Regions from separate parts of the Streptomyces sp. NPDC020884 genome, predicted to be linked through region 2. Evidence: riboswitches for the same ligand, from Rfam matches in the RefSeq annotation. Region 2 holds a riboswitch; each other region holds the start of a gene.
What was found. A riboswitch is a leader RNA that binds a small molecule or an ion and turns the genes downstream of it on or off. The one in region 2 is predicted to bind cyclic di-AMP.
Positions count from the first base shown of each region.

Region 1 (7,060 bases), on a different contig from region 2:
GCACCATCCTACGGCGGGCCGGTGGCTGCCGGGGACGCCCCGGTGGCCACCGTCGGTCGGACCCGCCCCCCGGCACCCGGTGGGTCTCAGTAGTTCGGAAGGCGGCGGGGGCCGAGGTCGCCGCGGGCGGGCGGCGGGGCGAGCCGGACGCTCGCGCCGAGCACGGTCAGCCCGTGCGGGGCGACGACGACCGGCTCGAGGGCGACGGAGACCACCTCGGGGTGGTCGTCGACCAGCCGGGACAGCCGCAGCAGCAGCTCTTCGAGCGCGGAGGTGTCGACCGGGGCCGAGCCCCGCCAGCCGAACAGCACCGGGGCCGCCCTGATGGACCGGATCAGCTCGGCGGCGTCGCGGTCGGTGGCGGGGACCAGCCGGTGCGCGGTGTCGCCGAGCAGTTCGGAGGGCGCGCCCGCGAGGCCGAAGGAGAGGACGGCCCCGGCGGCCGCGTCGATGGAGGCGCGGACGACGGTGTCCACACCGCGCGGGGCCATCGCCTGGACGACCGGGAGCAGTTCGGCCGGCTTGCCGAGGAGGTCGGTCAGTTCTCCGTACGCGCGCCGCAGCGCTTCCTCGTCGGCGAGGTCGAGGCGGACCCCGCCGAGGTCGGCGCGGTGGCGCAGGTGGGGCGCGGTGGTCTTGAGCGCGACGGGGTAGCCGAGCCGGGCCGCCGCCGCGACGGCCGCCTCGGGGTCCGGGGCGGGCCGGGTGGGGCGGACGGCGATGCCGTAGCTGCCGAGCAGTTCGCGGGCCTCGTCATGGGTGAGCGGACGCCCGCGCGGGTCGGGGGCGGTGGTGAGCTGCGCCTCGATCAGGGCGGCGGCGCCGGGCTCGTCGATGGTGTCGTCGAGGAACTCGGGGATCTTGCCGGGCACGGCCGCCTGGCGGCGCCACTGGGCGTACTTCACGGCTTCGGCGAGGGCCCGCACGGCGCGTTCGGCGGCGGGGTAGGCGGGGATGCGGCCGGGCCCGATGGCGGCTTCCGGGGCGGTGCCCGCAGCTGGGGCGGTGGGGCCGTCCTGGGCGGTGGGGCCGTCTGTGGCGGTGGACCCGTTCGGGCCGGTGGGCCTCTCCGGGGCGGTGCCCGCAGCCGGGCCGGTGGACCCGTCCGGGCCGGTGGACCCGTCCGGGGCGGTGGACCCGTCCAGCGCAGTGGGCCGCTCCGGGCCCGTCGGCGGTGGGGCCGCCCCGGAGGGCTGGGGCGTGGGCGTCACGGTGCGGGGGCGGGGGGCGGCCGTGCTCGACGCGGCGGCCAGTGCTTCGGCGAGGCCGCCGATCTCGACGTGGACCACGGCCACGGGCTTGGCCGAGCCCCCGGCCGCCGCCTTGCGCAGGGCGGCGGCCAGCACCTCGCCGTCGCCGGTCTCGGCCTCCCCGTTCTCCCCCACCCACGGGATGGCGTTGACGATCACGGAGTCACAGGTCCCGTCCGCCAGCGCCTCGGCCAGCGCGTCCCGGAAATCCTGCGGGGAGGCGGCCGTGGTGAGGTCGATCGGCGGGCGCGGGCGCAGGCCTTCGGCGAGGCACGCGTCGTACGTCAGGAGGCCGAGGGACTCGGAGTTGCCGAGGATGGCGACCCGGGGGCCGGCCGGAAGCGGCTGGCCCGCCAGCAGGAGCCCGGCGTCGACCATCTCGGTCACGGTGTCGACCCGGATGACTCCGGCCTGGCGCATCAGCGCGGAGACCGTGGCGTCGGGGATGCGGCTGACCGGGACCGCGTGGCCCGGCGGGGTCGAGCCGCTGTGCCGGGCGCCCTTCACCACGACGACGGGCTTCACGGCGGCGGTGCGGCGGGCGAGCCGGGTGAACTTGCGCGGGTTGCCGAGCGATTCCAGGTAGAGCAGGGCGACGTCGGTGTCGGGGTCCTCGAAGGAGTACTGCAGGAAGTCGTTGCCCGAGACGTCGGCCCGGTTGCCCGCGGAGATGAAGGAGGAGAGGCCCGCGCCGCGCCGGTGGAGGCCGGAGAGCAGGGCGATGCCGATCGCGCCGGACTGGGTGAACAGGCCGATCCGGCCGCGGGCGGGCGACTCGGGAGCGAGCGAGGCGTTCAGCCGGACGGACGCGGCGGTGTTGATGATGCCGAAGGCGTTCGGGCCGATGATCCGCATGCCGTACGAGCGGGCCTGGCGGACCAGTTCGCGCTGGAGCTCACGGCCCTCGGCGCCCCGCTCGGCGTATCCGGCGGAGAGGACGACCAGGCCCTGGACGCCGTGTTCGCCGCAGTCGGCGACGGCCTCGGGGACCCGGTGCGCGGGGACGGCGATGACCGCGAGGTCGATCCGCTCGTCGATCTCGCCGAGCGAGCGGTGGGCGGGGACCCCGTCGAGGGTGGCGAGCTCCTCGTCGAAGGCGCGGTTCACCGCGTACGCACGGCCGGTGTAGCCGGAGGCCAGGAGGTTGCGCAGGACCGTGCGGCCCACTCCGCCGGGGGTGCGCCCGGTGCCGATGACGGCGACGGAGCCGGGGGCGAGCAGGCGCTGCACCGAGCGGGCCTCGGCGCGCTGTTCGCGGCCGCGCTGGACGGCGAGGGACTTCTCGGTGGGTTCGAGGTCGAGGGTGAGGTGGACGGAGCCGTCCTCGAAGCTGCGGCGCTGGGTGTAGCCGCCGTCCCGGAACACCTTGATCATTTTGTTGTTGGCGGGGAGCACCTCGGCGGCGAAGCGCCGGATGCCGCGCTCGCGGGCGACCGCGGCGATGTGTTCGAGGAGTGCCGAGGCGACCCCGCGGCCCTGGTGGGCGTCCTGGACGAGGAAGGCGACCTCGGCCTCGTCGGCGGGCGCGGAGGCGGGGCGGCCCTGGTCGTTGATGCGGTCGAAGCGGACGGTTCCGATGAACTCGCCGCCGATCGTGACGGCCAGTCCCACCCGGTCGACGTAGTCGTGATGGGTGAAGCGGTGCACGTCCCGGTCCGATAGCCGGGGATACGGGGCGAAGAACCGGTAGTACTTCGACTCGTCGGACACCTGCTCGTAGAAGCTGACCAGTCGCTCGGCGTCGTCCGTGGTGATCGGCCTGATGCGCGCGGTGCCACCGTCGCGGAGCACCACGTCCGCTTCCCAGTGGTCGGGGTACGCGTGAGGCGGACTCTGCTCCGGCGTGGGCTCCATGGGCAAAGCCTACGGCGGGGACACCGGTCGCGGAGGGATCGGTGCCGGGGCAGTCTGAGGGGGCCCGGACCTGGGCAGCCGGAGGACCGGACCGGACGGAAGGCCGGGCACAGCATTGCGCACTGCATGAGAGACTGGTCTAGACAACCGTTGATATGTGAAGGGCAGAACCATGGCTGAGCGCCGCGTAAACGTCGGTTGGGCCGAGGGCCTGCACGCCCGCCCCGCTTCCATCTTCGTCCGTGCCGCCACGGCTTCCGGCGTCCCCGTGACGATCGCCAAGGCCGACGGCAACCCGGTGAACGCCGCCTCCATGCTCGCGGTGCTCGGTCTGGGCGCACAGGGCGGCGAGGAGATCGTGCTCGCGTCCGAGGCGGGCGACGCCGAGGCCGCTCTGGACCGGCTGGCCAAGCTGGTCGCCGAGGGCCTGGAAGAACTCCCCGAGACCGTCTGATCCGAGGGCTTCCGGCTCTGCCGGATACCCGAGGTGCGAGAGCCGCGACCCTGGAAGGGATCGCGGCTCTTTCGTTTTCCGGAAAGAGCGGCGCCTCGATAATTCGGGCAGCACAGACCGCATTCCCGGAATTACTTCTCTTTGTATACGGCTCTCCTGTTAATGGCGGACGCCCGCGGTGTTTACGCCATGTTGCGAAGTGCTCACGCGGGGGACGGGGGCGGTGCGCCGCCCGGTCCGATCGGGGCGGCGGAGCCGGTGGGCCCCGGTGGCGCGTTCCGCGTGCTGGGCGGTCAGCGCCCTCGCCCGCTCGGCGTCGCCGCGCGCCACGGCGTCCACGATCGCCCCGCGCTCGGCCCAGGAGTCGACCGGGCGGGCCGGCTGCTCGACCGCGTACATCCAGGCGATCTTGTGCCGGAGCTGGGTGAGCAGCGCGATGAGTCCGGGGCTGCCGGAGGCCTGGGCGAGGGTCTCGTGGAACCAGCCGCCCAAGGAGCGCAGATCCTCGCCCTCGCCCCGGCGGGCCCGCTCCTGACCCAGCCTGACCAGGCCCCGGAGCACCTTGAGATGGGCCTCCGTGCGCCGCTGGGCGGCACGTGCGGCGCCCAGCGGCTCCAGGAGCATCCGCACCTCCAGAAGGTCGGCCGCCTCCTGCTCGGTGGGCTCGGCGACACAGGCGCCGGCGTGCCTGCGGGTGACCACGAAGCCCTCGGACTCCAGCGTGCGCAGCGCCTCGCGGACCGGGACGCGGGAGACCCCGTACCGGCGCGCCAGCACCTCCTCGGTGAGGCGGCTGCCGCGCTCGAAGACACCGGAGACGATGTCGTCACGAATTGCCGTGCATACCGAATGCGCGGGAATGCGCATGTCCGAACCTCCGCCTTGATCCCCGCGAAACGCGGCCGCCCGACGTCTGTTCCGTGACTCTATTGCAATCCGCCGGAATTTCCGATGGCAGGTCGGAATCCATGGATATCTTCACGCCGGAATTACCGAAGGCCCCGGCGGGGAGCCGGGGCCTTCGGGCGGTGGATCGCGCGGTGGGGTCAGACGCTGAGACCGTGGGAGCGCAGGTAGCCGACGGGGTCCATGTCGGAGCCGTAGTCGGGGGTGGTGCGGGCCTCGAAGTGCAGGTGCGGGCCGGTGGAGTTGCCGGTGGAGCCGGAGAGGCCGATCTGCTGGCCGGAGGAGACGCTCTGGCCGACCGAGACGCCGATCGAGGAGAGGTGGCCGTACTGGGTGTAGGTGCCGTCCGTCATCCGGAGCACGATGTTGTTGCCGTACGCGCCGCCCCAGCCGGCCTCGACGACCGTACCGGCGCCGACCGCGACGACGGAGCTGCCGGAGGCGGCCTGGAAGTCCACGCCGGAGTGGCTGCCGGAGGACCAGAGCGCGCCGCCGGTGTTGTAGCCGGTGGTGACGTGGGAGCCGGAGACCGGGAGGTGGAAGGCGTTCAGCCGGGCGCGCTCGGCGGCGCGGGCGGCACGGGCCTTCTCCTCGCGGACCTCCTTGGCGCGGGCCTCGGCCTTGCGCTCGGCCTCCGCCTTCGCCTTGGCCTTGGCGGCCTTCGCGCGGGCCTCGGCGGCGGCCTTGGCCTTCGCCTCGGCGATCGCGTCGGCCTGCTGCTTCTGGGCGTGGGCCTGCGCGCCGATCCGGTCGGCGAGGGTGGCGTCGAGGGCGACGGCCTGGGTGAGGCCGGTGTCGGCGACCTGGGCGGCCTCGGTGTCCGCGGCGATGGCCGGGGAGGCCAGCGAGCCGATGACTCCGGTGGTGGCCAGGGCCGCGATGCCGGCGGCCCGCGCGCTCCGGCGCGTGAGGCGGCTCGGGGCACGGTGCTTCCCGGTGGCACGGGTGAACGCCATGGAGGGGTTGATCCTTTCCTTCCTTCTCGCCTACCGGGTTAGCTGACGGGTTCGGAGCAGGAAGGTCTCCTACGGATTCCCGCGCCGGGCTGCGGCACGGGCCTCCGATTCACCCCAGGGACTGCGTGGGTCCCCGGCTCCCCAGGCTCGCGCCTGACGGGGACTCGGCGATGACTGCCCGGCGCCGCGGATGCGGCATACGGGTGACGGACAGCCGGGCCGACGCTAGGCGGGGCGACTTCCCATCACCAAACGGACCAGGCGATTTGTCGCGCATCCCACAGGGCAGACAGGCAACCTCTCCAACAAAGAGGCACAAAGGGGATCAAAGTGACAAAAATGGAGAACCCCGACGAACTTTCGTCCGTCGGGGTCCTGTTCGCGGCGGTGTGCCGCGGGCGGTGCGTCAGCCGGTGACGACCGACACCTCTCCGATGCCGAGCGCCTTCACGGGCTCCTCGATCTGTGCCGCGTCCCCCACGAGGACCGTGACCAGCCGGTCCACCGGGAAGGCGCTGACCACGGCGGCGGTCGCCTCCACGGTGCCCGTGTCGGCGAGCCGGGCGTAGAGGTGGGCCTGGTAGTCGTCGGGGAGGTGCTGCTCGACCTGGTCGGCCAGCGTGCTCGCGACGGAGGCGGCGGTCTCGAACTTCAGCGGGGCGACGCCCACCAGGTTCTGCACGGCCGTCTCGCGCTCGGCGTCGGTCAGCCCCTCGGCCGCCAGCGTCCGCAGGACCTTCCAGAGGTCCTCCAGCGCCGGTCCGGTGGACTCCGTGTCCACCGATCCGCTGATCGCGAGCATGGCCGCGCCGCCCGAGTCGGGGCCGCTGGAGCGCAGCACCTGGGCGAAGGCGCGCACGCCGTAGGTGTAGCCCTTCTCCTCGCGCAGCACCCGGTCCAGCCGGGAGGTGAGGGTGCCGCCCAGGCTGTACGTGCCGAGCACCTGAGCGGGCCACACGCTCTCGTGCCGGTCGGCGCCGATCCGGCCGATCAGCAGCTGGGTCTGGACCGCGCCGGGCCGGTCGACGATGACCACGCGGCCGGTGTCGTCCGCGGTGATGGGCGGCACCGGGCGGGTCTGACCGGCGTTGCCCGACCAGTCGCCGAGGGTCTCCGCCAGCAGCGCGTCCAGGTCGATGCCGGTGAGGTCGCCGACGATCACGGCCGTCGCGGTGGACGGGCGGATATGGGCGTCGAAGAAGGCGCGCACGGCGACCTCGTCGATCCGCCGGACCGTCTCCTCGGTGCCCAGGCGCGGGCGGGACATCCGGGCGGTGGCCGGGAACAGCTCCTTGGAGAGCTGCTTGGCGGCGCGCCGGGACGGGTTGGCGTGCTCGTGCGGGATCTCGTCGAGGCGGTTGCCGACGAGGCGCTCGATCTCGCTCGCGTCGAAGGCGGGGGCCCGCAGCGCCTCGGCGACCAGCCCGAGGGCCTTGGCCAGCCGGGAGGCGGGAACTTCCAGGGAGACCCGGACGCCGGGGTGGTCGGCGTGCGCGTCGAGCGTGGCGCCGCAGCGCTCCAGCTCGGCGGCGAACTCCTCGGCGCTGTGCTTGTCGGTGCCCTCGGAGAGCGCCCGCGACATGATCGTGGCCACGCCGTCCAGGCCCTCGGGCTCGGCCTCCAGCGGCGCGTCCAGGAAG
Region 1 is NZ_JBIRRY010000014.1:92,166-99,225, forward strand. Features, by position in the region: gene ACH4UK_RS34630 (GNAT family N-acetyltransferase) at 87-3,104, opposite strand; gene ACH4UK_RS34635 (HPr family phosphocarrier protein) at 3,277-3,558, shown strand; gene ACH4UK_RS34640 (GntR family transcriptional regulator) at 3,718-4,425, opposite strand; gene ACH4UK_RS34645 (M23 family metallopeptidase) at 4,605-5,420, opposite strand; cyclic di-AMP (ydaO/yuaA leader) riboswitch at 5,434-5,600, opposite strand; gene ACH4UK_RS34650 (M16 family metallopeptidase) at 5,827-7,060, opposite strand, start outside.
Region 1: linked by a shared signal. The riboswitch ahead of ACH4UK_RS34645 (M23 family metallopeptidase) and the one ahead of ACH4UK_RS19365 (M23 family metallopeptidase) in region 2 are both predicted to bind cyclic di-AMP.

Region 2 (7,060 bases):
AGTAGCGACACCGGCGGACGGCGGACGGCGGGCGGGTGGACTCCGGGGCGGCACCGCCCTCCGGCTCCGTCAGGCCGACGCCTCGGTGAGCAGGGCGAGTTCCCGGTCCGTCAGCCGCAGGTCGGCGACGGCCACCAGGGCGGGGAGTTGTCCGACCGTACGGGCGGAGGCGATCGGGGCGGTGACGGTCGGCCGACCGGCGAGCCAGGCGAGGGCGACCGTCGCGATCTCGGCGTTCCGTTCCCCGGCGACCTGGTCGAGGGCGGCGAGCACCTTGCGGCCCCGCTCCGACTCCAGGTGGCCGCCCGCCTTCGCGGAGCGGGCGCTCTCCACGGTCGTGCCGGGGCGGTATTTGCCGGTGAGGAAGCCGGAGGCGAGCGCGTAGTAGGGGACGGCGGCGAGGCCGGCGCGGGCCGCGGTGTCCTGGAGGGCGCCCTCGTAGGTGTCCCGGGAGACCAGGTTGTAGTGCGGCTGGAGCGCGACGTACCGGGCGAGGCCCTCGCGCTCGGAGAAGTCGAGGGAGGCCCGCAGGCGTTCGGGGCTGATGTTGGAGGCGGCGATGTGGCGCACCTTGCCGTCCTTCACCAACTGGTCCAGGGCGGTGATGATCTCCTCGACCGGGACGGTCTCGTCGTCGAAGTGCGTGTAGTAGAGGTCGATGTGGTCGGTGCCGAGCCGGCGCAACGATGCCTCGGCCGCGCCCTTGACGGTGCCGGCGGAGAGTCCCCGGTGGTCGGGGTGGGCGCCGGCCTTGGTGGCGACGACGATGTCGGACCGGTTGCCGCGGGAGGCCAGCCACTTGCCGATGACGGACTCCGACTCGCCGCCCCGATTGCCCTCGACCCAGGCGGAGTACGCGTCCGCGGTGTCGATGAAGTTGCCGCCGGCCGCGACGTACGCGTCCAGGACGGCGAAGGACTCTTCCTCGTCCGCCGTCCAGCCGAAGACGTTGCCGCCGAGGGCGAGGGGGAAGACCTGGAGGTCGGAGCTGCCGAGAATACGCCGAGAAGTCATGTGAGGGTCCAACGAGCCGGGGCGGGGGTGGTATTCCGCCGCCGCGCGGGCCGTGCCGCCACCGGACGGACCGGCAGCCCTGACGTCGGGGGGTGTGCGTCAGGGCTGCCGGGGTTTCAGGGGTGGCGACGGAGGACGCCGGCCGGAGGGCCGGGGCTCAGACCGAGAGGCCCTTGCTGTTCAGCCAGGCCATCGGGTCCATCGCGGAACCGCCCGCGGTGCGGACCTCCAGGTGGAGGTGGACCCCGGTGACGTTGCCGGTGGCGCCCATGCGGCCGATGGTCTCGCCGGTGGTGACCTTCTGGCCGACCGAGACGTCGATCGAGGACTGGTGCGCGTACCAGATCTCCGTGCCGTCATCGAGCTGGAGCACCGTGCGGTAGCCGTACGAACCGGACCAGCCGGCCGAGGTGATCGTGCCACCGTGCACGGCCTTGAGCGGCGCACCGGTCGACCCGGCGAAGTCGAGGCCGGTGTGCTGGCCGGAGGACCACATCGCGCCGGACTGACCGTAGGTCGAGCTGATCGTGTACGAGGAGGTGGGCAGGGAGAAGCTGGCGGCGAGCTTGGCGAGACGCTCGGCCTCCTTCTTCTTCGCGGCCGCTTCCTCCGCCGCCTTCTTCTTGGCGGCGGCCTCGGCCGCGGCCTCGTCCTGCTGCTTCTTGGCCTCCTGCGCCGCCTTCTCGGCCGCGGCGCTCTCGGCGGCGGCCTTGGCCTCGGCGTCGGCGCTGGCCTGCTGCTGCTCGGCCTGCTGGAGGATCCGGGCGCGCAGGGCCTCGCCCGCGTCGGTGGTGCCCTGCTCGGCCTCGGCGCTGGTGAGGCCGGCGGTGGTGAGCGGCGCGGACGCGGCGACCGGAGCGGGCTCCGCGTCGTCCGACATGAAGGACCCGACGCCGGGAAGGGACTTGGCGTCGGGAAGGTTGTCCGCGATGGAATCGGGAAGAGAGATGGAGACCGGCGCCTTGTCCTGCGCGGTGGCCATGCCACCCGCACCGACGGCCGCTATGACGCCGACCCCGAGGACGGTGGAGCTGCGGGCCAGACCACGCTGCTTGGCTACGCGGTGCCTGCCGCGCACGGGACGAATGGACTCCTCGGTGGGATTCCACTCCTCCCAGGACCGCTCCGCGTCACCGAAGGTGTCGGCACTGAAGGGTGACGGGGCCTCAGGGGCAGGCTTGTTGGACGCCACGTGGGCGCACTCCTTTCCTTCCTTCTCGCCTACCGGGTTAGCTGACGGGTTCGGAGCAGGAAGGTCTCCTACGGGCCCCTCCGTCTCTCACGAGACGCAGGCGTCCGATTCACCCCATGTAGGTGGTTCCCCGGTTCCCTTGCGGAATTCGGCGCTCGCGCGCGGCGCCGTCTCTGACGACGGCTGTGACGACCGCACTGCGTTATCGAACGTTAATAGACACACGGGCCCGATTCCAAGCTGTTCCTGTTGATCATTAACGAGCACGACCGGGATGTACGGGTCACAAGCGGTTGGAATCGGGCAACTTGACCGTCACTTGACCACACCCCTTTTTCTGACGGTGTGTCAAATGTTATGCGGAGGGGTGCCTTTCAGTCACTCACCGTGTCATCGCCCCGGCCCACGATCTTCACCGTCGTCCGGCGCACCGGCTGACCCTCCGCCGGCCGGGCGACCGCGATCAGCGCCATGTCGTCCGTGGTCCGTCCCCCGGTGTGCAGCCGTACGTCGTCGGTCAGCGCCGACAGCAGCTCCTCGGGCCCCGGGAAGATCCGGCCGCGCAGCCGGGCCGCCGGATCGTAGAAGACGCCGTGCTGGTCCCGGGCCTCGGACAGTCCGTCGGTGAAGGCGAGCAGCGTCGCTCCGGCGGGCATCGCCCACTCGTCGGACCGGTCCGGCCACACGCCCAGGTCCATCCCCAGCGGCAGCGCGGGCACGGAGGGCACGAGCACCTCCAAGGCGCCGTCCGCGTGCAGCAGGATCGGCTCGGGGTGACCGCGGTTGACGAGGCGGAGCGAGGCCGAGCCCGGCGGGATCTCGGCCAGCACGGCGGTGATGAAGCCCTCCATGGCGTCCAGCCCGTACCGCCGCGTGCCCTCCCGCGCCAGCGCCCGCTCCAGCCGCTGAGCGACGCCCTCCAGCGAACGCTCCTGCTCGGCCGCCTCCCGGAACGCCCCGATGATCACCGCCACGGCCTCGACGGCGCCCAGGCCCTTGCCGCGTACGTCGCCGACGACCACCCGTACGCCGTACGGGGTGTCCGCGACGGCGAACAGGTCGCCGCCCACGAACTCGTCCGCCTGCGCCGCCTCGTACCGCGCGGCCACCTGGAGCCCGCCGATCCGCTCGGCCGGCGTCGGCAGCACGGCCCGCATGGCCGTCTCCGCGATGACCCGGGCCGAGGCCAGCTGCTCGTTGCCGCGCCGCACGACGCCGTTGATGACGACGGCCAGCACCGAGCCCGTGAGCACGGTGATCATCTCGATGACCGGGACCACCTGGGTGGACGTCCCGTCGGAGAGCCGCATCGCGATGACCGAGAGGACCGCGGCGATACCCGTGCGGACGGTCCGGGACAGCGAGAAGAACGGGGCGGCGACCAGCGGGGCCGCCACGAACAGCGGGACCGCGGTGAAATTGGGCGGGGCCAGCGAGTCGAAGACCAGCCCGCCGACGATCAGCAGGGCGGGCAGCATCCGGACGAACCGCCCGGTGCCCTGCCTGCCGGGCGTCGCCTCACCCTCGCGGGTCCCGAACACCGCACGGCTCACGGCGTCGACGCTCCCCGCCGCGCCTCCACGCCGTTCGTCGGCCATCCCCACCTGTGCACTCCTGCCCGGTCCACCCACGGCTGCGGACGGTACCGCGCCCCGTCCAGGCTTCCCGGAGCCGCGCCGAGCGGCGACTCCTCATCGGCCGAATAGGGGGAAGCGGACGGAGGCCCGGCCGCCCCCGGTCAGTCGGTGAGCCGGTTTTCCGCGTAGACCGTCAATGCGTCCCGTACGAAGGCGGCGGCGCCGTCCCCGTAGCGATCGTAGTTCTTTCCGAAGCGGGGATCGGCGACATACATCTCCCCGAGCCCGATCACGTACGAACGGCCGGGCTTCTTGGCCGGCGACAGCCACGCGCAGTGCCGTCGCGCGAGTTCCTGCGCCTCGGCCCCGTCGGCGGCGAGCCCGGCCTCCTTGGCCCGGCCCCAGTCGCGCGCGAGGGCCTCGTGCTCGTCCTGGAACGCCTTCTTCTCCTCCGGCCCGAGCGAACGCCACCAGCGGTCGCCCTCCTCGTACGCCTCCCGGCCCCAGCGCTCGGTCACCTCCTGCTCGTGGGCGGTGTGGTCGAAGCCGTCGAACACTTCAGCTGCCATGAGTTCCATCCCCTCCTGGGTCTTGTGGAGAGTGGTCCGCACCGAGGCGATCTGCCGCCCGATGCGCGCCTGCTCCTGTTCGAGCAGCCGCAGATGCGCCCGCAGCGCCACCGCGGTGTCCCGCTGACCGGCGAGCACGTCCTTGATGGCGGGCAGCGACAGCCCGAGCTCCCGCAGCAGCAGAATGCGCTGCAGCCGGACGAGGGCGTCCTGGTCGTAGTAGCGGTAGCCGTTGCTCCCGATCCGGCTCGGCGCGAGGAGACCGAAGTCCCCGTAGTGCCGGAGCGTGCGGCTCGTGGTGCCGGCCAGTCTGGCGATTTCCTGAATGGACCACTCCATGCCGGAAACGCTAGATCTTTACGCTGCGTCAAGGTCAAGCGCGACATCGCCGGACAGCGAAGCCCGTCCGGAAACCCGGAAACGACTCGGGCCCGGCACGCTGTCTGCGTGCCGGGCCCGGATCTTCAGTAGCGGGGACAGGATTTGAACCTGCGACCTCTGGGTTATGAGCCCAGCGAGCTACCGAGCTGCTCCACCCCGCGTCGGTAAACACCACTCTACGGCACTCCCGGCGGGCCCTCGACCAATTACTCCGGCCGCACCTCGGCCCACGGCGGTCGGCGGCCCGCGCAAATTTGTCGTGCTCGGGCCAATCCGCCCCGCGGGCAGCTCCGAATGAACGACATCAGCGACCGAACGTTGTTCCGGTTCGCGCCGGAACTTCCGGAAGGGGATGTGTCTTCGTGATAGCCCGCCGTACCACTCGCCTCGCCGCACTGCTCGTCCTGCCCGCCGCCCTCACCCTCGGGGTGGCCGTGCCCGCCCTGGCTCACGAGGGGCACCCCGCCGGCACCACGAAGGCGGCCGACGGCGACACGTACCAGATCGACCTGGAGCAGCTGAACGACTCCGGCGCCAGTGGGGCCGCCCTGGTGAGCCTCGAGGGCGACAAGCTGACCGTGAAGATCGACGCGCAGGGGCTCGTCCCCGGTCAGCCGCACGCCCAGCACATCCACGGCTCCACCGACGGCCACGACTTCCGCTGCCCGGACAAGAGCGCGGACAAGGACGGCGACGGCATCGTCACCACGGCCGAGGGCCTGCCGATGTACGGGGACATCAACATCTCCCTGACCACCAAGGGCGACACGTCCAAGGACAGCGGCCTCGCGGTGGACCGGATGCCGGTCGCGGACAAGGACGGCAAGCTGGCGTACTCCCGCACGATCACCGTCTCGCAGGACGTGGCGGACCACCTCAAGGACCTGCACATCGTGCAGCACGGCATCGACCGGAACGACGACGGGAAGTACGACTTCGGCGCGGGCAAGAGCGAACTCGACCCGAAGCTGCCCCAGGAGGCCACCGCCCCGGCCAACTGCGGCATGGTCAAGGGCGCGGCCGTCGGCTCCATGCCGGCGGGCGGCGTCGAGACGGGCGGCACCACCACCGAGGGCGTCGAGTCACCGGGCCTCCTCGCGGCGGGCGGCGCGGCCGTCCTCGCGGCCGGCGGACTGTTCGCCGTACGCCGCCGGAACCGTACGGCCGACGGCCGGCCCGGCGCCTGAGCTCCGGCCCCCGCTCCATCCACGCCCCGCCACGGCAGTCCGCAGGGAAAGGCGACCCCGATGAACGGAACCGACCCGGACGACGGGCCCACGACGTCCCACCGGCGCCGGACGTTCGTGCTCACCGCCGCCATCGCGGCCCTGCTCCTGACCGGCGGACTGCTGCTGGCCCTGGGAACCGGCCGCCAGCAGCCCGCCCCTCCCCCGGCCGCCGACAAGGGGAGCGCCGGGGCCCCGGCCGCCCGGACGACCCCACCTGACGGGGGGGCGTCCGGGTCACCGGGGAGCGGGCAGCGCGCCACCGCGCTGCCCGCCTCCCGGCCCGTCGGGATCACCATCCCGTCCCTGAAGGTGAACTCCACGCTGGAGGACCTGGGGCTCGGCGAGAACCGGGCGATGGACACCCCCCGCGACCCGGACAAGGCCGGCTGGTACACCCCCGGCCCGATGCCGGGGGCGGTCGGACCCGCGGTGATCGCGGGCCATGTGACCTGGGACGGCGCACCGGCGGTGTTCTTCGAGCTCACGGAGCTCGACCCGGGCGACCGCATCGGCGTCCGGCGCGCGGACGGCAGCACCGCGGAGTTCACCGTCGACCGGACCGCCGTCTACCCCAAGGACGCGTTCCCCACGGTCGAGGTCTACCGCAACCTCGACCACGCCGGGCTCCGCCTGATCACCTGCGGCGGCGACTACTCCGAGGCCGACCGCCACTACGCCGACAACGTCGTCGTCTACGCCACCCTGACGGGCAGCCACGGCTGAGGCCCCTCGGCCGGGACAGGGGAGAGAGCCAGCGCACAGTGAAACGCCTCGGTCCGCAGCTGCGGACCGAGGCGTTTCACTGTGGGGCCGGAGGGGGATTGCCCCTCGCCCTGTGATCAGTAGGCCGTGTGGGACTCGAACCCACAACCAACGGATTAAAAGTCCGCTGCTCTGACCAATTGAGCTAACGGCCCTCGACGGATCACCCCCCGAGCATAGCCCGCCCGGTCCCGGCAGCCGATCCGGTATCGGTGTCGGGCCCGTCGCGGGTCCCGGGAGGCGGGCGCGTGGGGCCGGGGACGGCAACAGGGCCCGTACGTCACCGAGTCGGTTCGGTGGCGTACGGGCCCTGCCGGTCTGTCAGGCGGACCTGCT
Region 2 is NZ_JBIRRY010000005.1:537,662-544,721, reverse strand. Features, by position in the region: gene ACH4UK_RS19375 (PrsW family intramembrane metalloprotease) at 1-5, shown strand, start outside; gene ACH4UK_RS19370 (aldo/keto reductase) at 70-1,014, opposite strand; gene ACH4UK_RS19365 (M23 family metallopeptidase) at 1,172-2,206, opposite strand; cyclic di-AMP (ydaO/yuaA leader) riboswitch at 2,218-2,370, opposite strand; gene ACH4UK_RS19360 (PP2C family protein-serine/threonine phosphatase) at 2,581-3,804, opposite strand; gene ACH4UK_RS19355 (MerR family transcriptional regulator) at 3,945-4,691, opposite strand; tRNA gene ACH4UK_RS19350 (tRNA-Met) at 4,821-4,894, opposite strand; gene ACH4UK_RS19345 (LPXTG cell wall anchor domain-containing protein) at 5,096-5,920, shown strand; gene ACH4UK_RS19340 (class F sortase) at 5,981-6,685, shown strand; tRNA gene ACH4UK_RS19335 (tRNA-Lys) at 6,806-6,879, opposite strand.

Region 3 (7,060 bases), on a different contig from region 2:
CTCCAGGAACCGCGACGGCGGGTTGTACGAGGGCTGGCCCCAGGCGCTGCGCATCGCCGCGCGGGTGAGGTAGAGCCGTTCGCGGGCGCGGGTGATGCCGACGTAGGCGAGGCGGCGCTCCTCCTCCAGCTCCTTGGTCTGGCCGAGGGCCCGCATGTGCGGGAAGACGCCGTCCTCCATGCCGGTGAGGAAGACGACCGGGAACTCCAGCCCCTTCGCCGTGTGCAGGGTCATCAGCGTGATGACGCCGGAGCCGTCCTCGTCCTCGTCGGGGATCTGGTCGGAGTCGGCGACGAGCGCGACCTTCTCCAGGAACTCCGCGAGCGTGCCGGCGCCCTCCTCGTCGCCGCGCTCCTGCTCGAATTCGAGGGCGACGGCGGCGAGTTCCTGGAGGTTCTCGATGCGGGTCTCGTCCTGCGGGTCGGTGGAGGCCTGGAGTTCGGCGAGATAGCCGGTCCGCTCCAGGACGGCTTCCAGCACGACGGCGGGTCCGGCGTTGGACTCGACGATGGTGCGCAGCTCCTCCATCAGCGTGTTGAAGCGCTTGACGGCGTTGGACGAGCGGGCCGCCATGCCGTACGCCTCGTCGACGCGGCGCAGGGCCTGCGGGAAGGAGATCTTCTCGCGCATCGACAGGGCGTCGATCATGGCCTCGGCGCGGTCGCCGATGCCGCGCTTGGGGACGTTGAGGATGCGGCGCAGCGGGACGGTGTCCTCGGGGTTGGCGAGGACCCGGAGGTAGGCCAGGACGTCCCGGACCTCCTTGCGCTCGTAGAAGCGCACGCCTCCGACGACCTTGTAGGGCAGGCCGACGCGGATGAAGATCTCTTCGAAGACACGGGACTGGGCGTTGGTCCGGTAGAAGACGGCGACGTCGCCGGCCTTGGCGTCGCCCGCGTCGGTGAGCCGGTCGATCTCGTCGGCGACGAACTGCGCCTCGTCGTGCTCGGTGTCGGCAACATAGCCGGTGATGCGGGCGCCGCTGCCGGCGTTGGTCCAGAGGTTCTTGGGGCGGCGGCTCTCGTTGCGCTCGATGACGGCGTTGGCGGCGGAGAGGATCGTCTGCGTGGAGCGGTAGTTCTGCTCGAGCATGATCGTCGTCGCGCTCGGGTAGTCCTCCTCGAACTGGAGGATGTTGCGGATGGTCGCGCCCCGGAAGGCGTAGATCGACTGGTCCGCGTCGCCGACCACGCACAGCTCGGCGGGGGCGTCGGCCTCTCCGGCCGGGCCGACCAGCTCCCGCACCAGGGTGTACTGCGCGTGGTTGGTGTCCTGGTACTCGTCGACCAGGACGTGGCGGAAGCGGCGGCGGTAGTGCTCGGCGACGTCCGGGAAGGCCTGCAGGAGGTGGACCGTCGTCATGATGATGTCGTCGAAGTCCAGGGCGTTGGCCTCGCGCAGGCGGGCCTGGTAGAGCGCGTACGCCTGGGCGAGGGTCTTCTCGAAACCATCCGTCGCCTGTCCGGCGAAGGTCTCCTCGTCGATGAGCTCGTTCTTGAGGTTGGAGACCTTGGCGGTGAAGGACTTCGGCGGGTAGCGCTTGGGGTCCAGGTCGAGGTCGCGGCAGACCAGGGCCATCAGGCGCTTGGAGTCGGCGGCGTCGTAGATCGAGAACGACGAGGTGAATCCGAGCTTCTTGGACTCGCGGCGCAGGATGCGGACGCACGCGCTGTGGAAGGTCATGACCCACATGGCGTGGGCGCGCGGGCCGACGAGCTGCTCGACGCGCTCCTTCATCTCGCCCGCGGCCTTGTTGGTGAAGGTGATCGCGAGGATCTGCCCGGGGTGCGTCCCGCGCTCGGCCAGCAGGTGGGCGATGCGGTGGGTGAGCACCCGGGTCTTGCCGGAGCCGGCCCCGGCGACGATGAGCAGCGGGGACCCGGCGTGCACCACGGCGGCGCGCTGCTCGGTGTTGAGCCCGTCGAGCAGCGCGGCGGCGTCGATCACCGGGCGCGGGTGGCCGTCCCGGTAGTACCCCTCCCGGGGCGGCGGGGGCGCGTCGTAGACGCTTTCGAAGAGTCCCTCCGGCACCGCTTCGGGCGCGTGGTCCTCGGGGGGCGGCGGGGGGCCGTCCTCCGCGGGCTGGAGGCCGGTCAGGAAACTGTCGTCAAAGAGGCTGCTCATCGCCTCCCGAGTTTAGGGGGCCGCACTGACAACCTTCCGCCGAAGCCCGAAAGCGGTCGCCCGCCGCCCTCCGGTCCGGCCGCCGACACGCCCGGACCGGGTACACACGGAGAACGGACGTCCACGTTCCGTGAAGGAGGGGCCGGTCGGAGGGGGTGCCGGGCCCCCGATCCGGAAAGGTCACGAAAATGTATCGGGCATATCGCTCATCGTCCTTCCCAGCGGCGGGGCCGGTTGGCTAGCGTGCTCGGTCAGGTGGCCCGTACCTCCCTGGGGCGAACCACGCCCGACGGACACCTCTGCCGAATCCGTCCTGCCGCCCTGGCCGTTCGGAACCGGGGACCCACACGCAGAACCGGGGTGAATCGGTCCGTGCCCTCGCATCCGGACCGTAGGACAGCCTTCCGTTCCGTCCGAACCCGACAGCTAACCCGGTAGGCGGTCCACGGAAGGAGATGCCGGTCTTGGCATCGCATCGCAAGCCGCGCACGAAGGTGCGCACCACCACCCCCGCCGTCGGGCTGACGACGGCCGCGCTGGCCTCCGTGACGCTGCTCTCCACGCAGAGCGCCACGGCCGCGCCCGCGGAGCCGAAGCCCGCCATCGAGGAAGTGCAGAAGAAGGTCGACGCCCTGTACCGGCAGGCGGGCAGCGCGACCCAGGAGTACAACCGGGCCAAGGCCGCCTCCGCGTCCCAGCAGACGAAGGTCGACACGCTGCTCTCCGACGTGGCGAAGCGGACGGAGAAGATCAACGAGGCGCGCCGCGCGCTGGGCTCGTACGCGGCGGCCCAGTACCGCAGCGGCGGCATCGCCCCCACGGCGACCTTCTTCCTGGCGGACGACCCGCAGGGGTACTTCGACCAGAGCCGGCTGATGGACCGGGCGACGGAGCGGCAGCAGAAGGCCGTCACCGCGTTCCGTTCGCAGCAGGCCTCGGCGGCGAAGAAGCGCGCGGAGGCGGTGAAGAGCCTGGAGACCCTCACCGAGACGCAGTCCACGCTCGCCTCGAGCAAGAAGGACGTGCAGACCAAGCTCACCGAGGCCCGCGGCCTGCTGTCGCGGCTGACCGCCGAGGAGAAGGCGCGGCTGGCGGAGCTGGAGCGCAAGAAGGAGGCCGAGGCGAAGGAGAAGGCGGCGAAGCTGGCCGCCCGGCAGGCCGCCGAGGCGAAGGAGCGGGCCGCGGCCGAGAAGAAGGCCCGCGAGGAGGCCGCGAAGGAGTCCGGCGGCGGTTCGGGCACGGGCTCCGGTTCCGGTACGGGCACGGGATCGGGCTCCGGCACCGGTGCGGGCGGCAGCTACGCCGCCAAGGCGCAGAAGGTGCTGGACTTCGCCCGCTCCCAGATCGGGAAGCCGTATGTGTGGGGCGCCTCGGGCCCGGCCTCGTACGACTGCTCGGGACTGACGCAGGCGGCGTGGCGGGAGGCGGGCGTGGACCTGCCGCGGACGACCTGGGACCAGGTGAAGGTCGGCACCCGGGTCGCCACGGCGGATCTCCAGCCGGGCGACCTGGTCTTCTTCTACGACGACATCAGCCATGTCGGCATCTACAAGGGCGACGGGATGATGATCCACGCCCCGAAGCCGGGTGCGAACGTGCGCGAGGAGTCGATCTACTACATGCCGATCTACGGGAGCGTGCGGCCGGCGTAGTACGCGTCCGGGGGCGGGGGCGGCCCGCGGCGGCCGCCCCCGCCCCCGGAGGGCCTCAGGTCCAGACCGTGGCGATGAAGATGTTGGCGACCGTCAGTCCGCCGACCGCCGCGAACGCGCCCTTGTCGACCTTCTCCTCGTCCCGCTTGACGTACACCAGGGCGAGGATCACGACCAGCACCGCCAGCTTGATGCCGATCTTGACGTTGTTCACGGCCTGGTCGTCGGCCTGGTTGAGGCCGACGAGGGCGATGCCGGTGACGAGCATGGTCAGCGCGCCGTGGAGCATGGCCGGACCGAAGCGGGCGGTGCCCTCTCCCATGGCCTTCATCTGCGTCAGGAAGCCGCCCAGCAGGGAGGCGATGCCGATGATGTGCAGGGCGACGAAGACATTGATGAGTACGTCCATGGTTCCGGAGCCTAGCCATGGCCAGGGTTTCACCATGCAGTGAGGTAAGCCTTCCTTGCGCGCTTTCCTCGACCCTGAGCGAATGGCCCCGTAATGAGGCCTTATTTCCGATCAGTTGCGGCTGGCGAAACGTCACATCAGGGCAATAGCTTTCATGGTGACCCTTTTCCCCGCGCCAGGATTAGCGTCCCTCCCGGACCCCCGGTATCCCCCGGCGGGCAGCCGACAGGAAGGACGCCACCCCCGTGGCAGCGCACCGGAAACCCAAGCAGCACCCGCTCACCGGCCCTGCTGCCCGCACCGCGGCCACCCTGGCGCTCGCCGGGGCGGCCACCGCCGGCTCGGTCACCGGGGCGGGCGCGGCCCCCGCCGAACCGGCCCCCACCGCCGCCCAGGTCCGGGCGAAGATCGACCGGCTGTACCACGACGCCGAGGTCGCCACGGAGCAGTACAACGGGGCGAAGGAGAAGGCGGCCACCGCCACCAGAACCGTCGAGTCCCTGACCGACGAGGCCGCCCGCCGCACCGACCGGCTCAACACCGCCCGGCACGCCCTGGGTTCGCTGGCCACCGCGCAGTACCGCAGCGGCACCCTCGACCCGGCCCTGCAACTGGCGCTCTCCTCCGACCCCGACGCCTATCTGCAACGCGCGTCCTACCTCGACCGGGCGGGCGACCGTCAGAGCGGCCTGCTGCACGGCATCCGGCGGCAGGTCTCCCAGATCACCCGCGTCAAGGCCCGCGCCGACCGGGAGACCGAACGCCTCGCGGCCCGCCGCGCCGAACTGCGCGAACACCGCACCGCGATCCGCGCCAAGCTGGCCGGCGCCCGCAAGCTGCTGGACACCCTGACCGCCGACGAACGCGCCGCCTACGAGCGCTCCGCCGACGCCCGGCACGGCGGCGGCCCCGCCCACGCCGACCGCTCCACCGCCCGCGCCTCGGTCGCCGCCTCCGGCTCCCGCGCCGCGCAGGCCATCGCCTTCGCCCACGGCGCGATCGGCAAGCCGTACGTCTGGGGCGCGACGGGCCCCAACGCCTTCGACTGCTCGGGCCTGACCCAGGCGGCCTGGAAGGCGGCGGGCGTCGGCCTGCCCCGCACCACCTACACCCAGATCAACGCCGGACAGCGCGTCTCCCGCTCCGAGCTGGCCCCCGGCGACCTGGTGTTCTTCTACTCCGGGATCAGCCACGTCGGCCTCTACATCGGCGGCGGCCAGATGATCCACGCCCCCCGCCCGGGAGCGCCGGTCCGCGTCGCGCCCATCGACCAGATGCCGTTCGCGGGCGCGACGCGGGTGGCGTAGCAGCGGGCTTCGGGCTCAGACCAGCCGTCGCGCCGTCGCCCACCGGGTCAGCTCGTGCCGGTTGGAGAGCTGGAGCTTCCTGAGCACCGCCGAGACGTGCGACTCGACCGTCTTCACCGAGATGAACAGCTGCTTGGCGATCTCCTTGTACGCGTACCCGCGCGCGATCAGCCGCAGCACCTCGCGCTCGCGCTGGGTGAGCCGGTCCAGGTCCTCGTCGACCGGCGGGGCGTCCGTGGAGGCGAAGGCGTCCAGGACGAAGCCGGCCAGGCGGGGCGAGAAGACGGCGTCGCCCTCCTGGACCCGGAAGACCGAGTCGACCAGATCGGTGCCGGTGATCGTCTTGGTGACGTAGCCGCGCGCCCCGCCCCGGATGACGCCGATGACGTCCTCCGCGGCGTCCGAGACGGACAGCGCGAGGAAGCGGACCGGGTTCTCGGCCGTGCCCATCATCGGGGCGCAGCGGCGGAGCACCTCGACGCCGCCGCCGCCCGGGAGGTGGACGTCGAGGAGGACGACCTCGGGGCGGGTCGCCGTGATGACGGTGACCGCCTGGTCGACGTCGGCGGCCTCGCCGACCACCTCGACGCCGGTCTCCTCGGTGCGGCCGATCTCGGCCTGCACCCCGGTGCGGAACATCCGGTGGTCGTCGACGAGCACGACCCGTACCCGTCGCTCCGGGCCCCCGGTGGCTTCGGTGTTCTCGGTCATTCGCTCGCCCTCTCCATCTCCAGCTCGACCTCGGTGCCCCCGCCGGGCACCGAACGCAGCCGGGCGCTGCCGCCGTTGCGCTGCATCCGGCCGATGATTGATTCTCGTACGCCCATCCGGTCCCCGGGAACCTCGTCCAGGTCGAACCCCGGACCCCGGTCCCGTACGGACACGAAGACCGTGCGGCCCTCGACCTCCGCGAAGACCTGGACCGCCCCGCCCTCGCCACCGTACTTGGCGGCGTTGACCATCGCCTCGCGCGCGGCCTGCATCTGGGCGGCCAGCCCCTCGTCGAGGGGGCAGTCGCCGACCACGACGACCTCCAGGGGCACTCCGTGCTTGTCCTCGACCTCGGCGGCGGCCCGTTTGACCGCCTCGGCCAGATTCTCCGGCTCGTCGTCCTCGTCCTTGCCGGTGCCCTCGGGGTTGTAGAGCCAGTTGCGCAACTCGCGTTCCTGGGCGCGGGCCAGGCGTCTGACCTCGCCGCCGTCGTCCGCGTTGCGCTGGATCAGGGTGAGGGTGTGCAGCACGGAGTCGTGGACGTGGGCGGCGACCTCGGCCCGCTCCTGGGCGCGGATGCGCATCAGCCGCTCCTCGGAGAGGTCCTGGGTCATCCGCACCAGGTAGGGGCCGGCGAGCAGGGCGATGCCGGTGAGGACGGCGATGGCCGCGGTGAGGACGTTGCCGAGCTGGGCGGCCGAGCCGCGTACGACCATGAACACGGCGAGACCGAGGCCGACGAGGGCCACTCCGGCGAGGCCCCGGGCCAGGTGCAGCAGTTTGCGGTTGCGGCCGGTCTCCATCCAGCGGGCGCGGCGGGCGTTGTCCGCCTGCCGCCAGACCAGGACGGAGCCCGC
Region 3 is NZ_JBIRRY010000003.1:185,916-192,975, forward strand. Features, by position in the region: gene pcrA (DNA helicase PcrA) at 1-2,124, opposite strand, end outside; cyclic di-AMP (ydaO/yuaA leader) riboswitch at 2,415-2,581, shown strand; gene ACH4UK_RS11705 (NlpC/P60 family protein) at 2,589-3,776, shown strand; gene ACH4UK_RS11710 (hypothetical protein) at 3,832-4,185, opposite strand; gene ACH4UK_RS11715 (NlpC/P60 family protein) at 4,431-5,492, shown strand; gene ACH4UK_RS11720 (response regulator transcription factor) at 5,508-6,203, opposite strand; gene ACH4UK_RS11725 (PspC domain-containing protein) at 6,200-7,060, opposite strand, start outside.
Region 3: linked by a shared signal. The riboswitch ahead of ACH4UK_RS11705 (NlpC/P60 family protein) and the one ahead of ACH4UK_RS19365 (M23 family metallopeptidase) in region 2 are both predicted to bind cyclic di-AMP.